Regions from separate parts of the Vibrio sp. KUL70 genome, predicted to be linked through region 3. Evidence: predicted binding sites of a transcription regulator. Region 3 holds the regulator's gene; each other region holds the start of a gene.
The links. Region 3 encodes CRP, which controls carbon source genes, mostly activating them, when cyclic AMP is high. Its sites were predicted from a motif close to TGTGANNNNNNTCACA; they were not measured.
Positions count from the first base shown of each region.

Region 1: AC6I7V_RS16030 (NupC/NupG family nucleoside CNT transporter) is a predicted target of CRP. The motif match lies at 2,517-2,532, and genes of this name have one in related genera.
Region 2: udp (uridine phosphorylase) is a predicted target of CRP. The motif match lies at 3,181-3,196, and genes of this name have one in related genera.
Region 4: recB (exodeoxyribonuclease V subunit beta) is a predicted target of CRP. The motif match lies at 2,284-2,299, and genes of this name have one in related genera.

Region 1 covers NZ_AP045835.1:439,434-444,561, forward strand. The annotation lists gene AC6I7V_RS16020 (class I SAM-dependent methyltransferase) at 1-510, opposite strand, end outside; gene AC6I7V_RS16025 (hypothetical protein) at 510-782, opposite strand; gene AC6I7V_RS16030 (NupC/NupG family nucleoside CNT transporter) at 1,041-2,249, opposite strand; gene AC6I7V_RS16035 (HD-GYP domain-containing protein) at 2,610-3,890, opposite strand; gene AC6I7V_RS16040 (GNAT family N-acetyltransferase) at 4,292-4,822, shown strand; gene AC6I7V_RS16045 (sensor histidine kinase) at 4,986-5,128, opposite strand, start outside.
Region 2 covers NZ_AP045834.1:1,040,593-1,045,720, reverse strand. The annotation lists gene AC6I7V_RS04825 (methyl-accepting chemotaxis protein) at 1-779, shown strand, start outside; gene AC6I7V_RS04820 (DUF1887 family protein) at 962-2,128, shown strand; gene udp (uridine phosphorylase) at 2,320-3,078, opposite strand; gene AC6I7V_RS04810 (zinc/cadmium/mercury/lead-transporting ATPase) at 3,377-5,128, opposite strand, start outside.
Region 3 covers NZ_AP045834.1:2,785,389-2,790,516, reverse strand. The annotation lists gene astD (succinylglutamate-semialdehyde dehydrogenase) at 1-866, shown strand, start outside; gene AC6I7V_RS12570 (DUF1338 domain-containing protein) at 1,074-1,865, shown strand; gene crp (cAMP-activated global transcriptional regulator CRP) at 2,043-2,675, opposite strand; gene AC6I7V_RS12560 (phosphoribulokinase) at 2,917-3,786, opposite strand; gene AC6I7V_RS12555 (YheU family protein) at 3,864-4,076, opposite strand; gene AC6I7V_RS12550 (hydrolase) at 4,161-5,128, opposite strand, start outside.
Region 4 covers NZ_AP045834.1:713,624-718,751, reverse strand. The annotation lists gene recB (exodeoxyribonuclease V subunit beta) at 1-2,186, opposite strand, end outside; gene recC (exodeoxyribonuclease V subunit gamma) at 2,589-5,128, opposite strand, start outside.

The DNA of each region.
Region 1 (5,128 bases), on a different replicon from region 3:
TTGTGGATGATAGCTGACAAGCAACTGCCGAGTTGGATAATAATCTTTGTCTAGCAGGTTAAACACCAGCGTTTTATTCGCCAACGCATACATTCTTATGATCATCGAGGTAAGATAGTGTTCATTTCTTGAGGCATAATTCAATGAACCACTCGCCACAACCACATCATAGGGTTTCAAGGAAATCGTACTGATGTCACCGCGCTTAAAGGCACAGGTGGCGTTTTGATATCGTGCTTTGGCCTGCTGATAAAACGCCGAATGCTGTTCCACCCCAAGATAAGACCGAATTGCATATTGCGCCGTCAAGAACGGATACAAGTCGCCATACCCGCAACCTAGATCAAGTACGGTCTGCCCATCAAACTCGACATGATTAGCTATAACGGAAAAACGAGCATATTGAGAAGCTCTATCAGTCCAACCAAGAGAACGAGCGCCATTTTCAGGCCAGCATTTGGATTGCTTTCTGTGATACCAATATATTCGGAGTCGATCTAACCAGTGCATTACTTCGTGTCGCTACAGGTTGGTAAATAACTGCCAACCTTGTAGCCAATGGCATAGCCCACCACAGCTACCGTGATAAAAACCATCGCAGAAAAAACGTAAGCGACACTTGCCATTACACCGCCACCCCAGACCACGCTAAATACCAAACCTAGATACGCTTCTTTAGGCCACTGCGTCACTGGAAAATGGCTATCACCCGCCAACAAAAAAATCAGAGCTGATATTAATGAAGTAGCAAACAGCAAGCCAATACATACTCTTGTTTTCATAAAAAGCCTTTCTTAAATAGCAGGATAAAACAGCGCTTCTAAGGTTAAGCACCTTCGAAGTATATACGAGATAGATTGACCTCACTATTCCCCTTATGAGCGATACTGATTTTTCCATAGTGAACAACGCAAAAACAAAAAAACGGGCACTTGGGGGGAGAACCCAAGTGCCCGCTAACGCTAAATAGATATATGGTTCTACTCTGCTGCTCTCGCATCGTCATAAAGACGGCAACTGAGAGAAAGAGTAACCGCAGGTTATAGCAAGATAAAGATACCCGCCAAGCATGCGCTCATTAGGTTAGCCAATGTACCTGCTGCAACCGCTTTAAGACCAAGGTTTGCCACCTCAGCACGACGCTCAGGAGCGATAACACCGATAGAACCTAATTGAATCGCAATAGAACCGATGTTCGCAAAGCCACACAATGCAAACGTGATGATCACTTGGCTGTGCTCTGAAAGTAACGCTTTGTTCTCAACGAAATCGATGAAAGCAACAAACTCATTCATAATGATCTTTTGACCAATGTAAGAGCCTGCCATTAGCACTTCATCACTTGGAATGCCGATAACCCACGCCAATGGTGAGAATAGGTAACCAAATACCGCTTGTAGAGTGATACCAGTAAAGCCAACCGCTTCACCTAAGCTCTCAAGACCTGTGTTCACCATCGCGATAACACTAACGAAAGCAATCAGCATAGTACCAACCGCAACTGCCACTTTCATACCGTTCATTGCGCCACTTGCTAACGCGTCGATCACGTTACTTTGGTCAGCTTTGTCTAGTTCAATATTGTCGTAACTACTTGGTGTATCAAGTTCAGGCACAATAATTTTAGCCATTAGTAGACTACCCGGCGCGGCCATAAAGCTTGCTGCAATAAGATACTTAAGTTCAACACCTAGACCAGCATAACCCCCTAGCACGCTGCCCGCGACCGATGCCATACCACCAGCCATCACTGCGAATAGCTCTGAACGAGTCATTGATTTTAGGAAAGGGCGAATAAGAAGTGGCGACTCGCCTTGAGAAAGGAAAATATTACCAGTAGCAACCAAAGACTCTGCTTTACTCGTACCCAACAATTTCTGAACAGCACCACCTAGAACTTGGATTACTTTCTGCATCACACCCAGATAGTAAAGTGCAGAAATCAGTGCGCTAAAGAAGATGATAATAGGAAGTACACGCACTGCGAAGATAAACCCTTCAGTAGCAAGGCCACCAAAAAGAAATGAGATACCCGCATCTGCAAAGCCAAGTAAGCTTGATACGCCGCTACTTAAGCTTGTTAACGCCATTTGTCCCCAAGGAAAATATAGCACTAAAGCAGCAAAACTAATTTGAAGTAGAAAGGCACGAATTACCGTTTTCCAGTTGATCGCCGAGCGGCTTTCAGATAGCAAATACGCGCAAGCGATTAGTGCAAAAACACCAACAAAACCAAATAAAATATTCATAAAATTGTCCTAATAATCCTTAAAGTGTGAGCATGAGCCAAGCGAATGACATCAAAGGAAAAGGACAAAGAATCGCAAGCAATACGCTGCGCGAAGAGGGTGTTAACAACGTTAACGAATGTAACAACGAATTGTTCATGTAAGATCACCTTATACAAGCAGTGGAACGCAGCTGGTCCGGTCCGTGGGGTCATTCACATATCCATGTGACGGCTTGTATTGGCTAAGCACCGGCTTAAAACCGGAAGAGAAGTATAAACAACTCAATGAGACTTTCATCACATTTTTTAACGCAAACGATCGCGCGATTAAAATTGCATCAATTCGTTCAAATTTGATGGGAATTATAAAAAAACATCGTTAAAAAGTTGCGCTAGCCTGTACATCACGACACTTGTCAGTTGACAATTCAAAGCAGTATTGCGCGTGTTTTTTTAAGCAGTTGAAAACTTCTGCATCGAGTTTGTGGTTTTGCACATGATCCTCCAATATCGCCAACGTTTGCTCTAAGCTCATTCCTGGGCGATAAGGACGAGATTGTGTTAACGCTTGAAATACATCAACAACCGCCACAATCCGACTTGGCCTATCAAGCTGCTCGGCAGTTTTGCCCATCGGATAGCCCGAGCCGTCAAGACGCTCGTGGTGGTTGGACGCCCACTCACAAATTTGCGGCGAACTAAATAACTCATGCAGAGCAAAGCGCGAGTCTGTCGCATGTCGCTTAATACAACAGTATTCTTCTGGAGTAAGAGGGCCCGGCTTATGTAAGATCTCTCGTGGCGTTTGCAGCTTACCAATATCGTGCACGAGTCCAGCCAGATATAGTTTTCTCTGCGTTGTATAGGAGTAACCTAACTGTTTCCCTAGGTACTCTGACAACTGCCCTACTTTCAACGAGTGCTTAAACGTAAAAGAGCTCTTAGCGTCGACCACGTTGGCAATGAACTCTGCGAAAGCGACCGTCTCATCTAGTGACATTTGCTGAGAAAAGAACGGGACTGGCTCAAACCTGTCGCTCATGATCTGAATGTAGGACACATCCATAGAGAACCAGAAATCATCAGTATCGACCAACTCACACATGTGCTGAACCAGGTTGGTCTCAAACAAAAGGTCTGCCTGTTCAGTTAAGCGCTCAATAATGTAAGTCTTGCCAGCAGGCGTTAGGTTACCAAAACGGTCTGCAGACGCGACACCGCATAGGTAATCGACCCGATCCGCTAGCATCACAACGGCTGCTAGCTCTTTCTCTAGTTGACTAATTGGTAAATCTTTCAGTTCATTCCACGGAGTATGGTGATATAGCACAGGTTTAGCAAAGATAGAGAGTACCGGACACTCTTTGAGTATCTGATAGCCCTTCTTACAGTGGTGATGCGTAGAGTCTGGTATAAATTCAGCGATGAGGCTGAGCTGTTCATCTATCTGAGACACTCCACAGTCGTGGATAAGCCCAAGCGAAAAGGCAAGTTGGGCTTGCTCTTCTTCCCAACCTACACTCAGTGCACATCGATACGCGATGTACCCAACTCTTTGTCCGTGATGTTTACTCTCAAAACCGACATTATCCAAAGCCTTAGCAATACCAAATAGCGCTTTACGCAAATCTACCGTCACGTTCTGGCAGTACAAATTCATAAATTAAGCCTAGTTTTTATCATTTTTATATTTATTGGAGGCAATACTAATCGATTACTTGAATGCATAGTCACAAATTATGTAAGGTTTATTGAGTTTCGTGACATGAATAACGTATAACGAACTTTTCGTGCCACAGATTGCATAAAAATTAGACAGGTAAGGGTATAAAGAGCAAACTAGTACCAAAGTATAATGATACCAATCGTAGTAATTAATTGCTCACCCTAGCTTGTTAAAACGCTCGATAACTGCGTTAGAATTTTTGATTGTAGAATAACTACTTATCGAAACTCTCTGTTGCAGAAAAGCTGCCTTGTTCTCAAGCCTTTTTCCTGCGCTATTTTTGATCACTTACTTACTGTGATTGGTATAACCTTAACTCTGTTAATGAGGACACGATGTTTCAAATAAAAATCAACGACGATATTTCTATTGCGCTAATACAGGAAAGCTTTGCTTCTCATTATGCAGAGCTGGTATCAACACAGTCTGATTATTTAGGGCAATGGCTTGCTTGGCCACCTCATTGCAAAACCGAACAAGACTTTCGTATATTTATACAGCGCTCGCTCCACGACTATGCAGAAGGAAAAAGCATGACCTGCGCGATTGTTTACCAAAATAACATCGTTGGTAATTGTAGCTTTAATACCATCAGTCACGATCTGAAAAAAGTCACTGTCGGTTATTGGTTGTCTGAGCATCAACAAGGTAAAGGTATTGTCACGCAGGTCGTTCGCAAACTCATTCAGATAGCGTTTGAAGAGCTAGGGATGGAGAAAGTAGAGATCTCGGCAGCCGTCGAGAACAGCGCAAGTCGAGCGGTTTGTGAACGACTTGGATGTAAACTTGAAGGAATCATTACTCGAAGCGAAAATTTAAATGGTCGAGTTGTCGACCATGCTATTTACGGATTAACACGCGAATAATAATCTGCTTTGAATAATTGAAGCTTAGGAGGGGTAAATATTCCCCTCCTGTTTTACTATCGAAATCGAAATATTAATTCCGATCACGAAAACTTATACTTACACGAATGAAATAAATTCAAAGAAAGACTGAACAGCACTTTATTTGTACATTAACTCTAAATCAGGAATTACTGTCGGCCTTACGTTTAGGAACAATAATAATGAACTTTGCTCCACCGTGAACACTGTCCTCTAATTTAAGCTGCCACCTCATCTTTTTCACTGCAGCATTTGCGATAGCTAACCCTAGACCAAACCCACCTG
Region 2 (5,128 bases), 1.4 Mb from region 3:
CCTCTTCAACAACGCAAGGACAACTGAGCAATCAGCGCGAACAAACGGCAAATGTGGCAACCGCCATGACAGAGATGTCGCATTCGGTACAAGAAGTGGCGAACAGTGCGCAGAGCTCATTAACTATGGTTCAGCAAGTCGAGTCAGCATCGGAATCTGGCCGTCAAATCATGAACACCAACATCAGCACCATTAATCAACTGGAGACTCGCCTCAATGAGTCAGTTGTCGCTGTGGGTGAACTGCAGCAGATGAGCAGTCAGATTGGCTCAATCCTAGATGTCATTCGTGGGATCGCAGAACAAACCAACCTACTTGCACTCAATGCTGCTATCGAGGCAGCACGTGCGGGTGAACAAGGCCGCGGCTTCGCTGTGGTGGCAGATGAGGTGCGTGTTCTCGCTCAGAAAACCACGCAATCTACGTCTGAGATTGAAACTATGATCAGCAATCTACAATCGAGCTCTAAGACAGCAGGTAACGTGATTGAGAGCTGTATGAATGATATGGAGATGTCCGTTGAGCAGGCTTCCAATGCCAATAGTGCGATGGAAGAGATTCAAGCACTTATCCTAGAGATCAGCCACATGAGTACACATATTTCTGAGGCTGCGGCAGAACAAAGCGAAACATCAAGCGACATTGCGCGTAACATTGAAGACATCAACCACATTGCGGACGCAAGTTATCAAGCGATGTCATCCATTGCTAAAGCAAGTGAGAACCTGACCATTCTTGCTAATCAGCAAGGTGATTTAGTGCATCAGTTCAAGCTTTAAACCTTTACTAAAGCGACTAAAGGTATGACTTTACTCGCATCAATTTGTTAACCACCTGAACCAGGGTAACTTTTGTCAAAGGTTACCCTTGTTTTTTTAAGCCATTGTCATCATATGAGTATTATGGCTTGCTGCTTTCCGTTACGTTCCCATTTTGAGCGAGCCAATATTAAGGAATTTATATGGCTGTTCACGTTGGCATTATTGATCAAGACCCCATTAGGCTGATTACCCCATTATTGGATAATCGAACCACCAGCTCACACATCGTTTTTATCGGTGACAAGACTCAAGAAGGCATGTATCTGCGCCTTCACTCCGTACTCCAAAAGCGCGATATCACCAGTGAGTTTTTTGAAATTCCTACCATCGTTAATACTTCTGTTATCAAAGAATCAATTCAAGTCTTGGCTGAAGACCTCAAGGCACGCGGACAAGAAGTAAAACTTAACGCAAGCTGCGGTTTAAGACATCGCCTGCTTTCGGTTTACGAAGTATTTCGCACTTATCACTGGCCGATTTTCGTGGTTGAACCAAACAGTGACAAACTGTGTTGGTTATACCCAAATGGCAAAGAAGACACACAAGTACAAGATCGTATTACTATCGATGATTACCTGACCGTATTTGGTGCTCGCGGTGAATTTAATGACTTCGAACTGCCGCCGCAGCTAGATCAAAAACTCTACGAACTGGGTGAACGCTGGGCGAGTAATGCCCTTGAACTGGGGCCAGGCCTTGCAACGCTAAACTACCTAGCAACGACATGCCGCAAAGAGCAGAAACTGGATGTTGAGCTTTCAGAGAAGCAACAGGGCTATCGTGAGCTGAACATGCTGCTTACCGATCTCGTCGAAGCAAAGATTGCGACCTACCAAGACGGTATTTTGACCTTTGCTAACGAAGATGCGCGTCGTTTCTCGAACGGTGAGTGGCTAGAAACACTGGTACACAGCACGGTGAAACAGATTCAAGATGACATGCCAACCATTCAAGACCGTTCGTTGAACGTTCAGGTATATCGCCAGCTTGGTGAGCGCGAAGTACGTAATGAGCTGGATGTTGCTTCAGTAGTCAATAATAAACTGCACATCATAGAGTGTAAGACCAAGGGTATGCGTGACGATGGTGATGACACCTTGTATAAGCTGGAATCGCTGCGCGACCTATTAGGCGGCCTTCAGGCTCGTGCTATGCTGGTCAGCTTCCGTCCACTGCGCCATAACGACATCACTCGTGCAGAGGATTTAGGACTTGCTTTGATTGGTCCTGATGAGTTGAAAGATCTTAAAACGCATCTAACATCTTGGTTTGCTGCTGCAGGCGGTCACGAAGACCTAGAGTACTAAGAAAATAAGCAAATAAGCTGTCAAAGGCTCACTACTCACACACTAAAGGCGCATCATGCGCCTTTTTATTTGTCTTTATTTTCCCCAAACCTAATCGACAAATACAAAAAAGCTGCACCATTAAGTACAGCTTTTGAGGATTTAAATCAGGCTATCTTGGACGATAACTTAAGTTAACTAGGATCTCGCGATTAAAGCATCTTACGCGCAGCTTCTACAACCACTTTGATTGAGCGAGCTTCTGTCTCTTTTAGCGTTTCGTGATCTGGGATTTCTTTCTGTGTACGGTTGATAATAACGCCCGCGACACAACCTGCTTTCAGGCCAGAACTTGCACACATAGTTAGCAGTGTTGCAGATTCCATTTCGAAGTTAAGAACGCCCATGTCTTGCCACTCTTGCATAGAACCTTGGAAACGCTTAACAACGCGGCCAGAGAAGGTGTCGTAACGCTCTTGACCTGGGTAGAAAGTATCGCTTGATGCTGTAACACCAGTGTGAACCGTTGCGCCAGACTCTTCTACTGCCGCTTTCATCGCTGTTGCAATTTCGAAGTCAGCTACTGCTGGGAACTCCATTGGAGCGAAGTGTAGGCTTGCACCGTCCAGACGAACAGAACCCGTTGTTACAATCATGTCACCCACGTTGACGTGAGGTTGGATTGCACCAGTTGTACCAACACGTAGGAAAGTACGTACACCTAATTGTGCTAACTCTTCTACAGCGATAGATGTTGATGGACCACCAATACCAGTAGAACAAACAACCACAGGCTTTCCATCTAGCTCAGCGCGGTACAGCGTGTACTCACGGTGGCTTGCTAGAAATACTGGGTTTTCCATTTCGTCAGCAATTTTTTGTACACGTGCTGGATCACCTGGGATGATCGCGAGTGTCGCACCTTGAAGATCAGCTTCAGTAATACCTAAGTGGAAAACAGCTTGAGACATAGTTTGCTCCTTGTGGCTTATTGAGTGTTCATCACCCTTATCTAAGCGCATTATAAGTTTGTGGGGTACGTGTTTACTCTAACCAAGCTATTCACAAAATGAAGTGACAGACATCACACCTCTCCACGCAACATGTAATCCATTTTCACAAAAAACAGATCGCAATCACATTTACACCGTAATCGTATAGCTTTGTTGCATAAGAATGGCGAAAAAAACGCCTCTAGTTCATAAAACGCAAATCAAACAACATGCGCTCAATAAACCAAAAGCGTTCTGAAACTAGTAAAACAAGACCTTAGTCAGCTTTTGACTTAAATCTCAGTAGTCTTAAAGCATTGAGTGTCACAAGCGCGGTTGCGCCACTATCAGCAAGCACGGCTACCCATAAGCCAGTAATACCAAATAGGCTGGTCACCAAGAACACACCTTTTAACCCCAACGCCAAAGCGACGTTCTGACGAATGTTTCTCATGGTGGCCTGTGACAGCTCAATCATAGCTGGTAGTTCAGTTAGACGATTGTGAGTCAGTGCCGAATCAGCGGTTTCTAAAGCGACGTCGGTGCCGCCACCCATCGCAATACCAACATTTGCCGTTTTCATTGCTGGAGCATCATTAATACCATCGCCCACCATAGCAACATGTGAATGGCGAGTAAGCTCTTCAACGTAACTCACTTTATCCGCTGGCAACAGACTTGCTTTGTATTGCATACCAACCACAGAACTGATTGCCTCGGCACTGCGCGGGTTATCGCCCGTCAACATAATCGACTCAACACCCAGCTGACTTAGTCTTTCTACAGCAGTTTTGGCGTCACTACGCAGTGTGTCTTGCCAAGCAATCAAACCAATGACGGTTTGAGAGTACTCTACTGCCACGACTACCGTCTTACCTTGCATTTCAAGCAAAATAACCTGCTCTTGTACTGACGAATCAAGATCAAACGTCACTTTTGATGGTGAAAGCACTTGATATGTACGCCCATCGACATCACCTTCAACACCACTACCAATAAGGGCACGTTTGTTGTCAGATTCCGGGATATCAATCCCCTTCTCTTTAACTTTATTGACGAGAGATAGCGCTAGTGGATGGCTTGACCCCACTTCAATCGCACCGACCACACGCAATAACTGTTGCTCATTCCAACCTTGCAACGGTAACACGTCAGTAACTTGTGGCTTGCCCTCGGTCAGTGTGCCAGTTTTATCAAACGCAATGGTTTCAACCTTACCTAACTGCTCTAGCGCAGCACCGCCTTTAATCAAGGCACCACGTTTTGCTGCTGCAGCCAAGCCAGAAGTAATCGCTGCCGGCGTTGAGATAACCAACGCACAAGGGCATGCGATCAACAGCAACGCAAGACCACGATAAACCCAAGTTTCCCAAGGTTGAGCGAACAAACTCGGCGGAATCACAATGACCATCAAGGCCACAAACATCATTAGTGGCGTATACCAACGGCTAAATTTATCTAGGAATCGTTCTAGAGGTGCTTTGCGTGATTCTGCTTCTTCAATCAAATGAAGAATTCGGTCTATCGCATTCTCACCTTGTTTAGAAGTGATCGTGATACGAACAACCTTGTCGACCACAACCGCACCCGCCATGATGGTGTTGCCTTTGATGTGTTCGACAGGGACAGATTCACCAGTGAGTGCACTCTCATCGAAGCTAGCGGCGTAAGTAATCAATTGGCCATCTGCTGGCAGTCGAGCACCAGGAGAGACTTCAATAACATCACCAGGCATAAGTTCCGTAACTGCAACTTCGACACGTTCACCATCGACAATTTGAGTGGCATTTTCAGGCACCAATGCCATCAATGCTTGTACACCACTGCGTGCACGGGATGAAGCAAAGGCCTCTAAACGCTCACCGATTAAGAACAACAATAGAACCATGGCTGCTTCTACTGTTTCCCCCAAATACAGGGCACCCAGAGCAGCAACACTCATCAAGGTTTCAATGGCAAAAGGAGTGCCTGAGCGGGCAAGCTTCACCGCTTGTTTTGCGACAGGGTAAAGTCCAAGCAAACAGGTGAC
Region 3 (5,128 bases):
AAGGTGCTAAAGAGACAGGTATTGCGCTAGCGGATGCGAAAGGCATAGATGGCGTGCTATTTACGGGCAGCGCTAACACAGGTCACATACTGCACCGTCAGTTTGCGGGTCAACCGGGTAAGATGCTGGCACTAGAGATGGGGGGTAACAACCCTATGGTGATCAGCGAACACTTTGGTGACGTTGATGCTACGGTATACACCATTATCCAATCTGCCTTTATCAGTGCGGGTCAACGTTGTACTTGTGCACGTCGTCTGTATGTTCCTGTGGGTGAGAAAGGTGATCAACTGCTCGATAGTCTAGTGGCAGCAACCAAAAAGATTCGTGTAGACCAACCGTTCGCTGAGCCTGCTCCTTTCATGGGGCCACAAATCTCAGAAGCGGCGGCTAAGTTCATTCTAGATGCGCAAGCAAACCTGCAATCTTTAGGTGGCGTAAGCCTAGTAGAAGCGAAAGCTGGTGAAGCTGCATTCGTCACTCCGGGCATCATCGATGCAACTAACATTGCAGAGCTGCCAGACGAAGAGTACTTCGGCCCACTACTACAAGTGATTCGTTACAACTCATTAGAGCAAGCGGTTGAATTGGCGAACGACACCCGTTTTGGTTTGTCTGCAGGCCTTGTATCAACAGACGACTCTGAGTGGGAATACTTCGTTGATCACATCCGTGCAGGTATTGTTAACCGTAACCGTCAGCTAACAGGCGCAAGTGGTGACGCACCATTTGGTGGCCCAGGTGCTTCAGGCAACCTACGCCCGAGTGCTTACTACGCAGCGGATTACTGTGCATACCCAATGGCATCGATGGAAGGCCGTGAAACGCAGCTTCCAGCGACTTTCAGCCCTGGTATCGAGCTGTAGCAACAACGACCACCTACAACAAAAATCACAATGGGAGGTAGGGAAGTTTGACCTCCTTTGGATTATTCGCTGGGCGTCTGACCTAGCGAGATATAACAATAAAATAAGTATGTCACAAGCTGATGGCTGCTGACTTTGTCTCGCAGCCACACTCTTTCTAATCCAACTCTCTAGCTTGAGCTTGCTAGAACCCGACAAGGAGTCACCATGACACCCGATCTACTGTTCAAATCCCTCTGGGATGACTACATCGAACGCCTCTGCCCATCTGCTGAGAAGGTACATCAGCTGTTGAAAGAAGAGGAAGACCTTATCAATGATCACATTGCGTTGCGTACGTTTAATGTTGCGCCTTTGGGGATCGAGACGCTGGCTAAACCTTTCTTAGCACTTGGTTACAAAGCGTGTGGTGACTACCTGTTTGAAAGCAAGAAACTCGTGGCTAAGCACTTTGAACACCCAGATCCAACCCAACCCAAAGTGTTCATTAGTGAGCTGAAAGTGGAAGAGTGTTCGGTAGAGCTACAAGCGATCGTGGCTAAGTTGGTTGCGCAAGTGGATGCAAGCAAGCTAGAGGGGCAAGATTTCCTATATGGCGGTCGTCTGTGGGACTTGGATTTCCAAGATTACAAACAACTGGCGACAGAGAGCGAATACGCGTCTTGGTTGTCCGCGCATGGTTATGGTGCTAACCACTTTACCGTGAGTGTGAACCAGTTAAATGCGTTCTCTGAAGTGCAAGCCGTGAATGGTCATTTGAGTGAGTCCGGTTTTACAATCAACAGTGTTGGCGGCCAAGTGAAAGGCTCTCCAGAGGTGCTGTTAGAGCAGTCATCAACAATGGCAGATAAAGTGAAGGTAGAGTTCTCTGAGGGAACTGAATTGGTGCCTGGTGGCTTCTATGAGTTTGCTAAGCGCTACCCAATGGCGAATGGCGATCTCTACACCGGTTTTGTTGCAGCATCGGCTGACAAAATCTTTGAGAGTACCAACGGTTAAAGAAAGATATGAGCACGCGTTTGACTCTAGAGATACGGGTACGCTTCGCTTAACAAGGCGAAAGCCTTATGTGTTCCATTCGTACCTCGTATCTCGTATCTCGTATCTTCAATCGATAAAGAAAAAGCCACCAAATTCGCATTTGGTGGCTTTTGAATTTTTATCGGTTAATCGAGATTAACGCGTACCGTAAACAACGATAGTTTTACCGTGAGCAGAAATTAGGTTTTGCTCTTCTAGCATCTTCAAGATACGACCTACAGTCTCACGCGAACAGCCAACAATCTGACCGATCTCTTGACGAGTGATCTTGATTTGCATGCCATCTGGGTGAGTCATCGCATCAGGTTGTTTCGCTAGGTTTAGTAGCGTTTGTGCAATACGGCCAGTAACGTCAAGGAACGCTAAGTCACCAACTTTTTGGCTGGTAACTTGTAGACGGCTTGCCATTTGAGCAGAAAGACGCATCAGGATGTCTGGGTTCACTTGGATAAGTTGACGGAATTTCTTGAAAGAAATCTCTGCAACTTCACAAGGAGATTTTGCACGAACCCATGCAGTACGCTCTTGGTCTTCTTCGAATAGGCCAAGCTCGCCGATAAAGTCGCCTTGGTTTAGGTAAGAAAGAATCATCTCCTTACCTTCTTCGTCTTTGATAAGAACTGCCACAGAACCTTTCACGATGTAGTACAGGGTCTCTGCCTTTTCACCAGCGTGAATCAGAGTACTCTTTGAAGGGTACTTATGAATATGACAGTGTGAAAGGAACCACTCTAATGTTGGATCGGTTTGAGGTTTACCTAGAACCATAATATCTCACTTCCTCTGCAGGGTATGCTTGCCGCTTTCCATATTTTAGCTAAGCCTGAATTTGACTTCTTAGGATAAGAACACTTGTTCTGTGCTGCAAGCTATCTTGTGTTTCGGTTAAGAATAGTATCCTTTTTCAGTCACTATTTCTTGATTTTAATCGTGACCTAGCTACGATTTTTTACGCAAAATTGTGCACATGATCACGGTATGAAAAGTAATCAACCAGAACGCCATTCCGTTAGCCGATTTTTCCCGTTTCAATGAGCTGTTGTAAGATTGGTCTTACAATGAGCTCCATAGCAAAGCTCATTTTCCCGCCAGGCACAACGAGTGTATTGTGACGAGACATAAATGAGCCATCAATCATAGCGAGCAGGTACGGGAAGTCGACGTTTTTGATACCACGCAGACGAATAACTACGAAACTTTCGTCAAGACTAGGGATGCCTTTTGCGTTAAGTGGGTTGGAAGTATCAACAGTCGGTACTCGCTGAAAATTGATATGGGTACGCGAAAACTGTGGAGTGATGTAGTTGAGATAGTCGTCCATTGAACGAACAATGGAATCCATCACCGCTTCACGTGAGTGCCCGCGATCACGTGTATCTCGGACGAATTTTTGAATCCACTCTAGGTTAACGATGGGCACCATGCCAATCAGCAGGTCAACATGTTGCGATACATTGACATCACCATCGACAACCCCACCATGTAGGCCTTCGTAAAACATCACATCAGAGTTTTCTGGGATCTCTTGCCAAGGAGTAAAAGTGCCTGGCATTTGATTGTAAGGTACTGCTTCGTCAAAGGTGTGTAGGTAGCGTCTAACCTGTCCTGTACCTTCATTACCGTATTTGCGGAAAAACTCTTCTAATGCTCCGAAATCGTTGGCTTGCGGACCGAAGTAGCTGATGTGTTTCCCTTGCTCACGCGCTTTGCGGATCTCGACGTCCATCTCTGGTCGAGTGAAGCGGTGAAAACTATCCCCTTCAACCCAAGCAGCCTTCACGTCCATCATATTGAACATTTTTCGGAAGGCTTCTGAGGTAGTGGTGGTACCGGCTCCTGAAGAACCCGTAACCGCAATAATTGGATGTTTAGCGGACATGACAACCCTTGTCGTTAGAATAACTTACTTGTTAGCAATCGTTTTCCACTATAACACGGCTATTTTTTTATGGCAGCCTAGAAGCGTTTTGTGAGTTGGATATCGACGGTTTCGTGCAGTTCAGAAAAAACAATACTCGCTTCCCCAGATTGCAATTGCTGTTTTACTTGGTCGATTTTGGATTGCAGTGAGATCTCAACATCACCGTAGTCGGTGCCTTCTCTGAGCACGAACTCCTTGATGAGGTTTTCTAAAGTTTCAGGGGCGATCTCTTGCCATGGAATGATCATAAATACATCTCTCTTTTATGTTCATGGATATGTTTAAAGGTTACTGAGGTTCAGTGTTTGAATGTTGACCTCAATGTGGCGCTATTATGCCGAATCCTGAATACTTTCATAGTAGGCCGGCAGTGCTTCTTCCAACCAAAATTTAGGGTTGAAGGTGCTACCGGTAATGAAGCCAACGTGTCCACCTTTCTGGAATAGTCGGTAATCAATGTTATCCGGCAGAATGAATTTCGGAATCACATCATCGGTCATGAAAGGATCGTCCTTAGCGTGAATGATCTGCGTAGGTAACTTAATACGATTAAGCTTTGGTAGTGCAGAACATTGCGCGTAGTAATCTTGCGCATTCTTAAAGCCATGCAGAGGCGCAGTGATCAAATCGTCGAACTCATACAACTTCTCGATTTTCTTGATCGTGTTTGCGGTGATGCCTAACTTTTCTGCAAGCAGATTCTCTTTCTTGAGCGCGTTAGATTTAAGTGAGTTCAGCAAATACTGTTTGTAGACCTTAGAGAATCCTTGTTCAATTCGACTTGAGCAACTGGCAAGATCAAATGGCGCTGATACGATCGTTGCTGCAGAGAGTAGCGGATCATCCGCGTACTCAACGAGGTAGTTGGCCAACATGTTACCGCCTAGGGAGATTCCGACCGCCACCTTAGGATTATTAGGGAACTGAGCATGTAAGTTTCTTAGGAAAAAGCGGGCATCTTCCACTTCTCCGGAGTGATACGCACGAGCTAGGCGGTTGGGCTTACCGCTGCAGCCACGAAAATGCATCATTACCGATAACCATCCATCTTCGGCGAAGGCGTTCATAAGACCGTTAGCGTAGGGACTCTCAAAACTGCCTTCAAGACCATGAAAGAGCACGAAAATTGGTTTGCTATCGAGCCCTTCTTTATTCGGATCTTCACTCCAGGCTAAATCGAGAAAGTCATGGTCTGGAGTTTCAAGTGTTTGCCAGTGAGGGTGGAACAGTGCCTGTTTACGAATAAACCTAGGGACCAAAGTCTGAAGGTGGGGGTTAGATAGGCCAGTCGCAGCGGTAA
Region 4 (5,128 bases), 1.0 Mb from region 3:
GCGAGCCAGCGCAGCAGACCATAGTCACTATCGAGCTCTTGTCTCGCCTGCTGAAGCAACTCACCAATGTGCATTAAATCCGTCAGTGCTCGCTCGCCATTCTCTTCTTCCAACAATCGTTCTGCTAGGTGGCGCTTACTCATCACCGCACGTAACATCGGTAGCACGCCACGTTGTAGCCACAGCTTTCGATACTCACGAAACTCATTGACTGCGTTTTCCCAAACAACCTCATCGTTGTTCAGTTGATCTAGTGTGGCCGCATCAAGGGCAAACAACTCAGAAGCCAAACAAGCTCGAAGAGCTCGGTCATTTTCTGGGGTTAGTACCGCTTGCAACAAACGTTGAAGGTCTTGAGCAACAAGACTGACAAATACACTGTCTCGGTTGGAGAGGTAAACACTGGCGATGCCTTGCTCTGCAAGCGCCGTCTTAACTAAACGCCCTTCACTACCGGTTCGCACCAAGACGGCTATATCACCCGCTTGAATCGATTTTTGGCTTTTGCCGTTATCAAGAAACGCTTGCTGGTCTTGAGAAGCGGTCAATATTGTTTGAATTTGGCTCGCCGTCGCTTCTGCCATCGCTGCGTGATATTCCCCTTTAGGTAAGGGCTTATCTTCCGCCTCTTGCAACCAAAATGTCATCGCAGGTTGAACCTGGTCGCCAAGTGTCCAGTGACGCAAATCGGCATTGGGACTCGAAGCGACTGGAAGAAATGGAATATCTTCGTCATAGATAAACGGACTGTCAGATTGGCTAAACACCTGATTTACCGCGCTCACCATGTCTGCACTTGAACGCCAGTTAGTACCAAGAGTGTAGTGGGCACTCACTTGGTTACGCGCTTTGATATAGGTAAAAATGTCTGCGCCACGGAAGCCGTAAATCGCCTGCTTCGGGTCACCAATCATAAACAAGCCACATTGTGGGCTATCCAGATAAATACGACTGAAGATGCTGTACTGCAGCGGATCGGTATCTTGGAATTCATCGATCATCGCGACTGGATAAAGAGTACGAATGCGTTCGACCAACAGTGACTGTTCATCGACATCAATCGACGCTGAGAGCTGGGTCAGTAGATCGTCAAATGAGAGCCACTGCTTCTGCTCTTTAGCCGCGGCAAGCATGGTTCGACAATGGGTAATTGCATGTGCCAGTAGCGGCGCTTTCATATCCGCAGGCTGTGCTAAGAAGGTATCAATCGCCTCAAAAACCTCATGACAAGGAGCCGTGCCTTTCGGTGTTTTCTCGTTTAGCGTTGATTGAGAAAACTTCTCGAGTTTATCTGGGTACTGATAATCATGTGTCTCACTTTGCGCCCAAGTCGTTACCGCCTCTAACCAAGTCGGCAGTGACTTTTTGGTGTAGCTGCGTTTGTTAACATCTGAGCCCGAGATAATGGGCAGAAAGTCCTCTTGCGATGCCAGCCATTGTGTTTTGAGTGCTCTGATTTTATCAAGGTTGCTGTTGTGAAGAGATTGCAGATCACCAGACATCGCCTCTACTGTTAGCTTTAACGGCGCGCCTGTCAGGTAGCGGTTTACATCCGCTAACAGAGCAGAAGGTGAACCCCAGATATTACGTACTTCTCCAGCCAACTGCAGCGGTAATGGGTAGAACTGTTTACGCCAGTAATCCGCCACCACTTGCGCTTTTAGATGACTTTCGTCGGTCACAAATTCATTGTCAAAGCGACTACCCGACTCAAACGCATTTTGCGTTAGCATGCGTTGGCAGAAACCGTGAATGGTGTATACCGCCGCTTCATCCATCTGTCTTTCAGCATTCAGCAAGATTTGGGCAGCCCCAGTATGGTCGTCAATTTCTTCGAGTAGAGGGGCTATGACAGGATCGCTACTCTGACCACGTGCAAAAGCAATGCGCGCATCGTGGATACGTGCACGAATACGGTCTCTAAGTTCTGCTGTTGCCGCTTCGGTAAAGGTCACCACCAAAATCTGATCGACCGTTAGCGGCTGCCGATGTCGACTCGGCTCTTCACCATTAACACCAATCTCAGAAGTGCCGTGACCAAGCAAAAGTCGCAGATACAAGCCGGCTATCGTGAAGGTTTTACCCGTACCTGCAGAAGCTTCAATCAATCGCGCCCCATGCAGAGGAAACGTCATGGTATTAAGCGCTTGTGGCGTGATAACGAGATCACGTTTTGTGGTAGTCATACCGAGCTGCCTTCTTCTTAATTATTCTGTTACAAATGTGACCTAGTATCAAAAACGTCATACAAATCTGGTCTAGTACCAATATCTTATTAGGGAGTGCGATCTCTCTCACGGATCAATTTGGTGCACGTCGTTACTATGCGCCCACGAGTTCAGGCAGACGATTACTTTTTCGCCGCTAAAGAACCAAAAGAATAATGGTCCCTCTGACCTGTGGCCGTACAGCGAACGCCCTACACTAATAATGATTTACTGGCGGCCACTTTAATTCCTGTGCTTTTCACTCCCTGACTTCTCAGCACTTCCCTCATCCGATCTATACTCATTCTAAAATCGTAATAAGCTTGCCATAAGCATCGGTCTAATTGGTATGGGTTGAGCGATCTTGACGATCGCCCTAGATTACTCCTGATCATTGGGATCAACCGCAGCTAAACGCGCGGCTTGCATCACTAACGTCGAGTACAGCCTTGCTTCCGCCGCTAATGTTTCATCCCACTTCGGCCAAATACGTGAGATGTAGCTGTCGCGTCCTTCACCGGTAAACGCGTAACTGTCATTGAAAGTATCCGCCATTTTCTTCAAAGATTTCTCTTCATCATCAACCCATTTTCCTCGACTAAAGCCCGCTTCAACCCCTGCCAGTGCCGTTTTAGGAAAGTATGGAAGCGGCTGAGTCATACCTTGATAGAACAGACGAACGAGCTCACCCAAAGTCTGCTTTGCAGTTTGAACATCACTCAGAGGGCTAAGCGTAAGATGCACCACGCCCTCTTTTTTGTCGTAGCCGATAATATGCGTTGTTTGCGGGTTGCCCATCACATTGCAACACAAGTGGTCGATCCAAGCGGCCAGATAGTCTTGCGCGCGAATTTTACCACTGCGATAGCGGACTAAGCCCGATTGATAGTTGTGCGTTAACCAACCTATCAACTTGACCGGTTTTCCTTCGCCGAGGCTGTCTATCGTAATATTGACCTCTAAATCTTCTTTAGGCGCACCAGTCACGAACTGGATCTCTTTGGCTAGCTCCTCGGCTTGCACACGATTGGTCTCAAACTCAATGTCACCAAATGCCCCAACCGGCAAACGACCTTGAGCTTTCTGTTTAGCGACAAAGTGACGAATGGCTTCATCGGGTGATCGAGGGTTATCAATCAATACTTGTAATAGCGCATCTTTAAGTTGATAGCTCTCTAGACCATTCAACACAAACGGTTCGTCGTCTTCCATCACTGGTAACGGCGGCTCAAACACCACCTTTAAACGGCGATTAAAGAAGTATTGAACAGGTAAACGCCAAAAACGCTGTAACTCGACCAGATCAAGCTCAAGTGGGTAAGTTGCTCCGCCAAGATAATCTTCTAACGCTCGGTTAAATTCACCACTGCGCTCGCCTGCTCGATTTGCCGCAGGCAGCCACTCTTTAGCGTAGCTAACCTGTGAATTGTCTTGGTCCGGCATGAAAGCACTCGGACTGAATGGCGTCATGGTGTGCTCAAACATCTGCGCTTGACTCAGCTTACGCCCAGATTCGTCGCTTCCCAGAGCCTCGTCACCTTGCAGACAGTAGTTTTGCTCGCAGTATTCGATCAGCTCAGACACCAGCACTGACGGGACGCGCTCAGTGTTATCTTGAATAGAGCGACCAACATAACTAATGTACAGACTCTCTTGCGCCGATAACATCGCCTCTAAGAACAGATAACGATCATCATCACGGCGAGAACGGTCACCCGGACGAGTACGGCCATTCATTAAATCAAAGCCTTCTGGTGGCATAGAGCGCGGATACACACCATCATTCATCCCCAGCAGACATACCGTTTTGAAAGGAATCGAACGCATCGGCATCAGAGTACAGAAGTTCACTTGCCCAGCTAAAAAACGTTGGCTGATGCGTGCCCCAGAGAGTTTATTATTCAAATACTGATAAACGATGCTTGGTGATAAATCTTGCTCATATAAAGCATCATCGAGCTGTTCGTTAAGTTGCCCTAGAGCATCGCGAATCGACTTCAATACTACTTCGCCTTCCAGCTCGACGCTGAAGAAATCATCAATCAAGTTAAGCAGAGTCTCACGCCAACGTTCAATCGATTGTGACTGATTGAGGCGCTGTCGATAATAGGCAATACGGTCAATAAAGTGCGCGAGCTTACCCGCAAGTTCTGCACTCATGCCTTGCACTTCATCGTATGCGGCAATCGATGATTCGGCGGTTTCAAATAATCCTGCTGACTCTGACATCGCATAGCCAAGCAGCATCCGCTGGATACCGAACAGCCAAGTGTTTTGTTGAGTCTCGGGTAGATCAAACTCTGTTGCGGTACTGCCATCAACACCCCAGCGAATACCCGCCTCTTCAACCCACTGTTTAGCTTGCTCAAATTGATATTCGTCGATATCAAATCGCGCCATCATCGCCGGGATTTCAAGTAGTTCAAGCAGCTCTGAAGCAAGACAACGACTCTTAGGCAGCGCCACCAGCTGCATGAATGCAGTTAAGATTGGGCTCTCTTGATCAGCAGTACGGTCAGAGATCGAATAAGGTATATAACGCTCGCCCGGCGCATTACCGAACACCGCTTGAATCGCAGGGCTGTAGGCATTAATGTCCGCTACCATTACGATAATGTCGCGTGGTTTTAGGTTGGGATCGTTATCAAACATCGCCAATAACTGGTCGTGCAGCACTTCCACTTCACGCATCGGGCTATGACAAGCATGAACCGTTAACGAACGATCCCCAACAGCAATACTCTGCTTATGTTCACTCGAATCAAGGATGTGATCATCTTGATGCTCCTCAAGCTCCAAAATATCGGCTTGAAGCTGATGTAATAGGCTATCGCGCTCAACATCAATGAAAAATTCATGCTCTTCACACTCAGACTGGGACAATAAAAACAGATTGTCACGACCAAGTTTTCCCATCGATG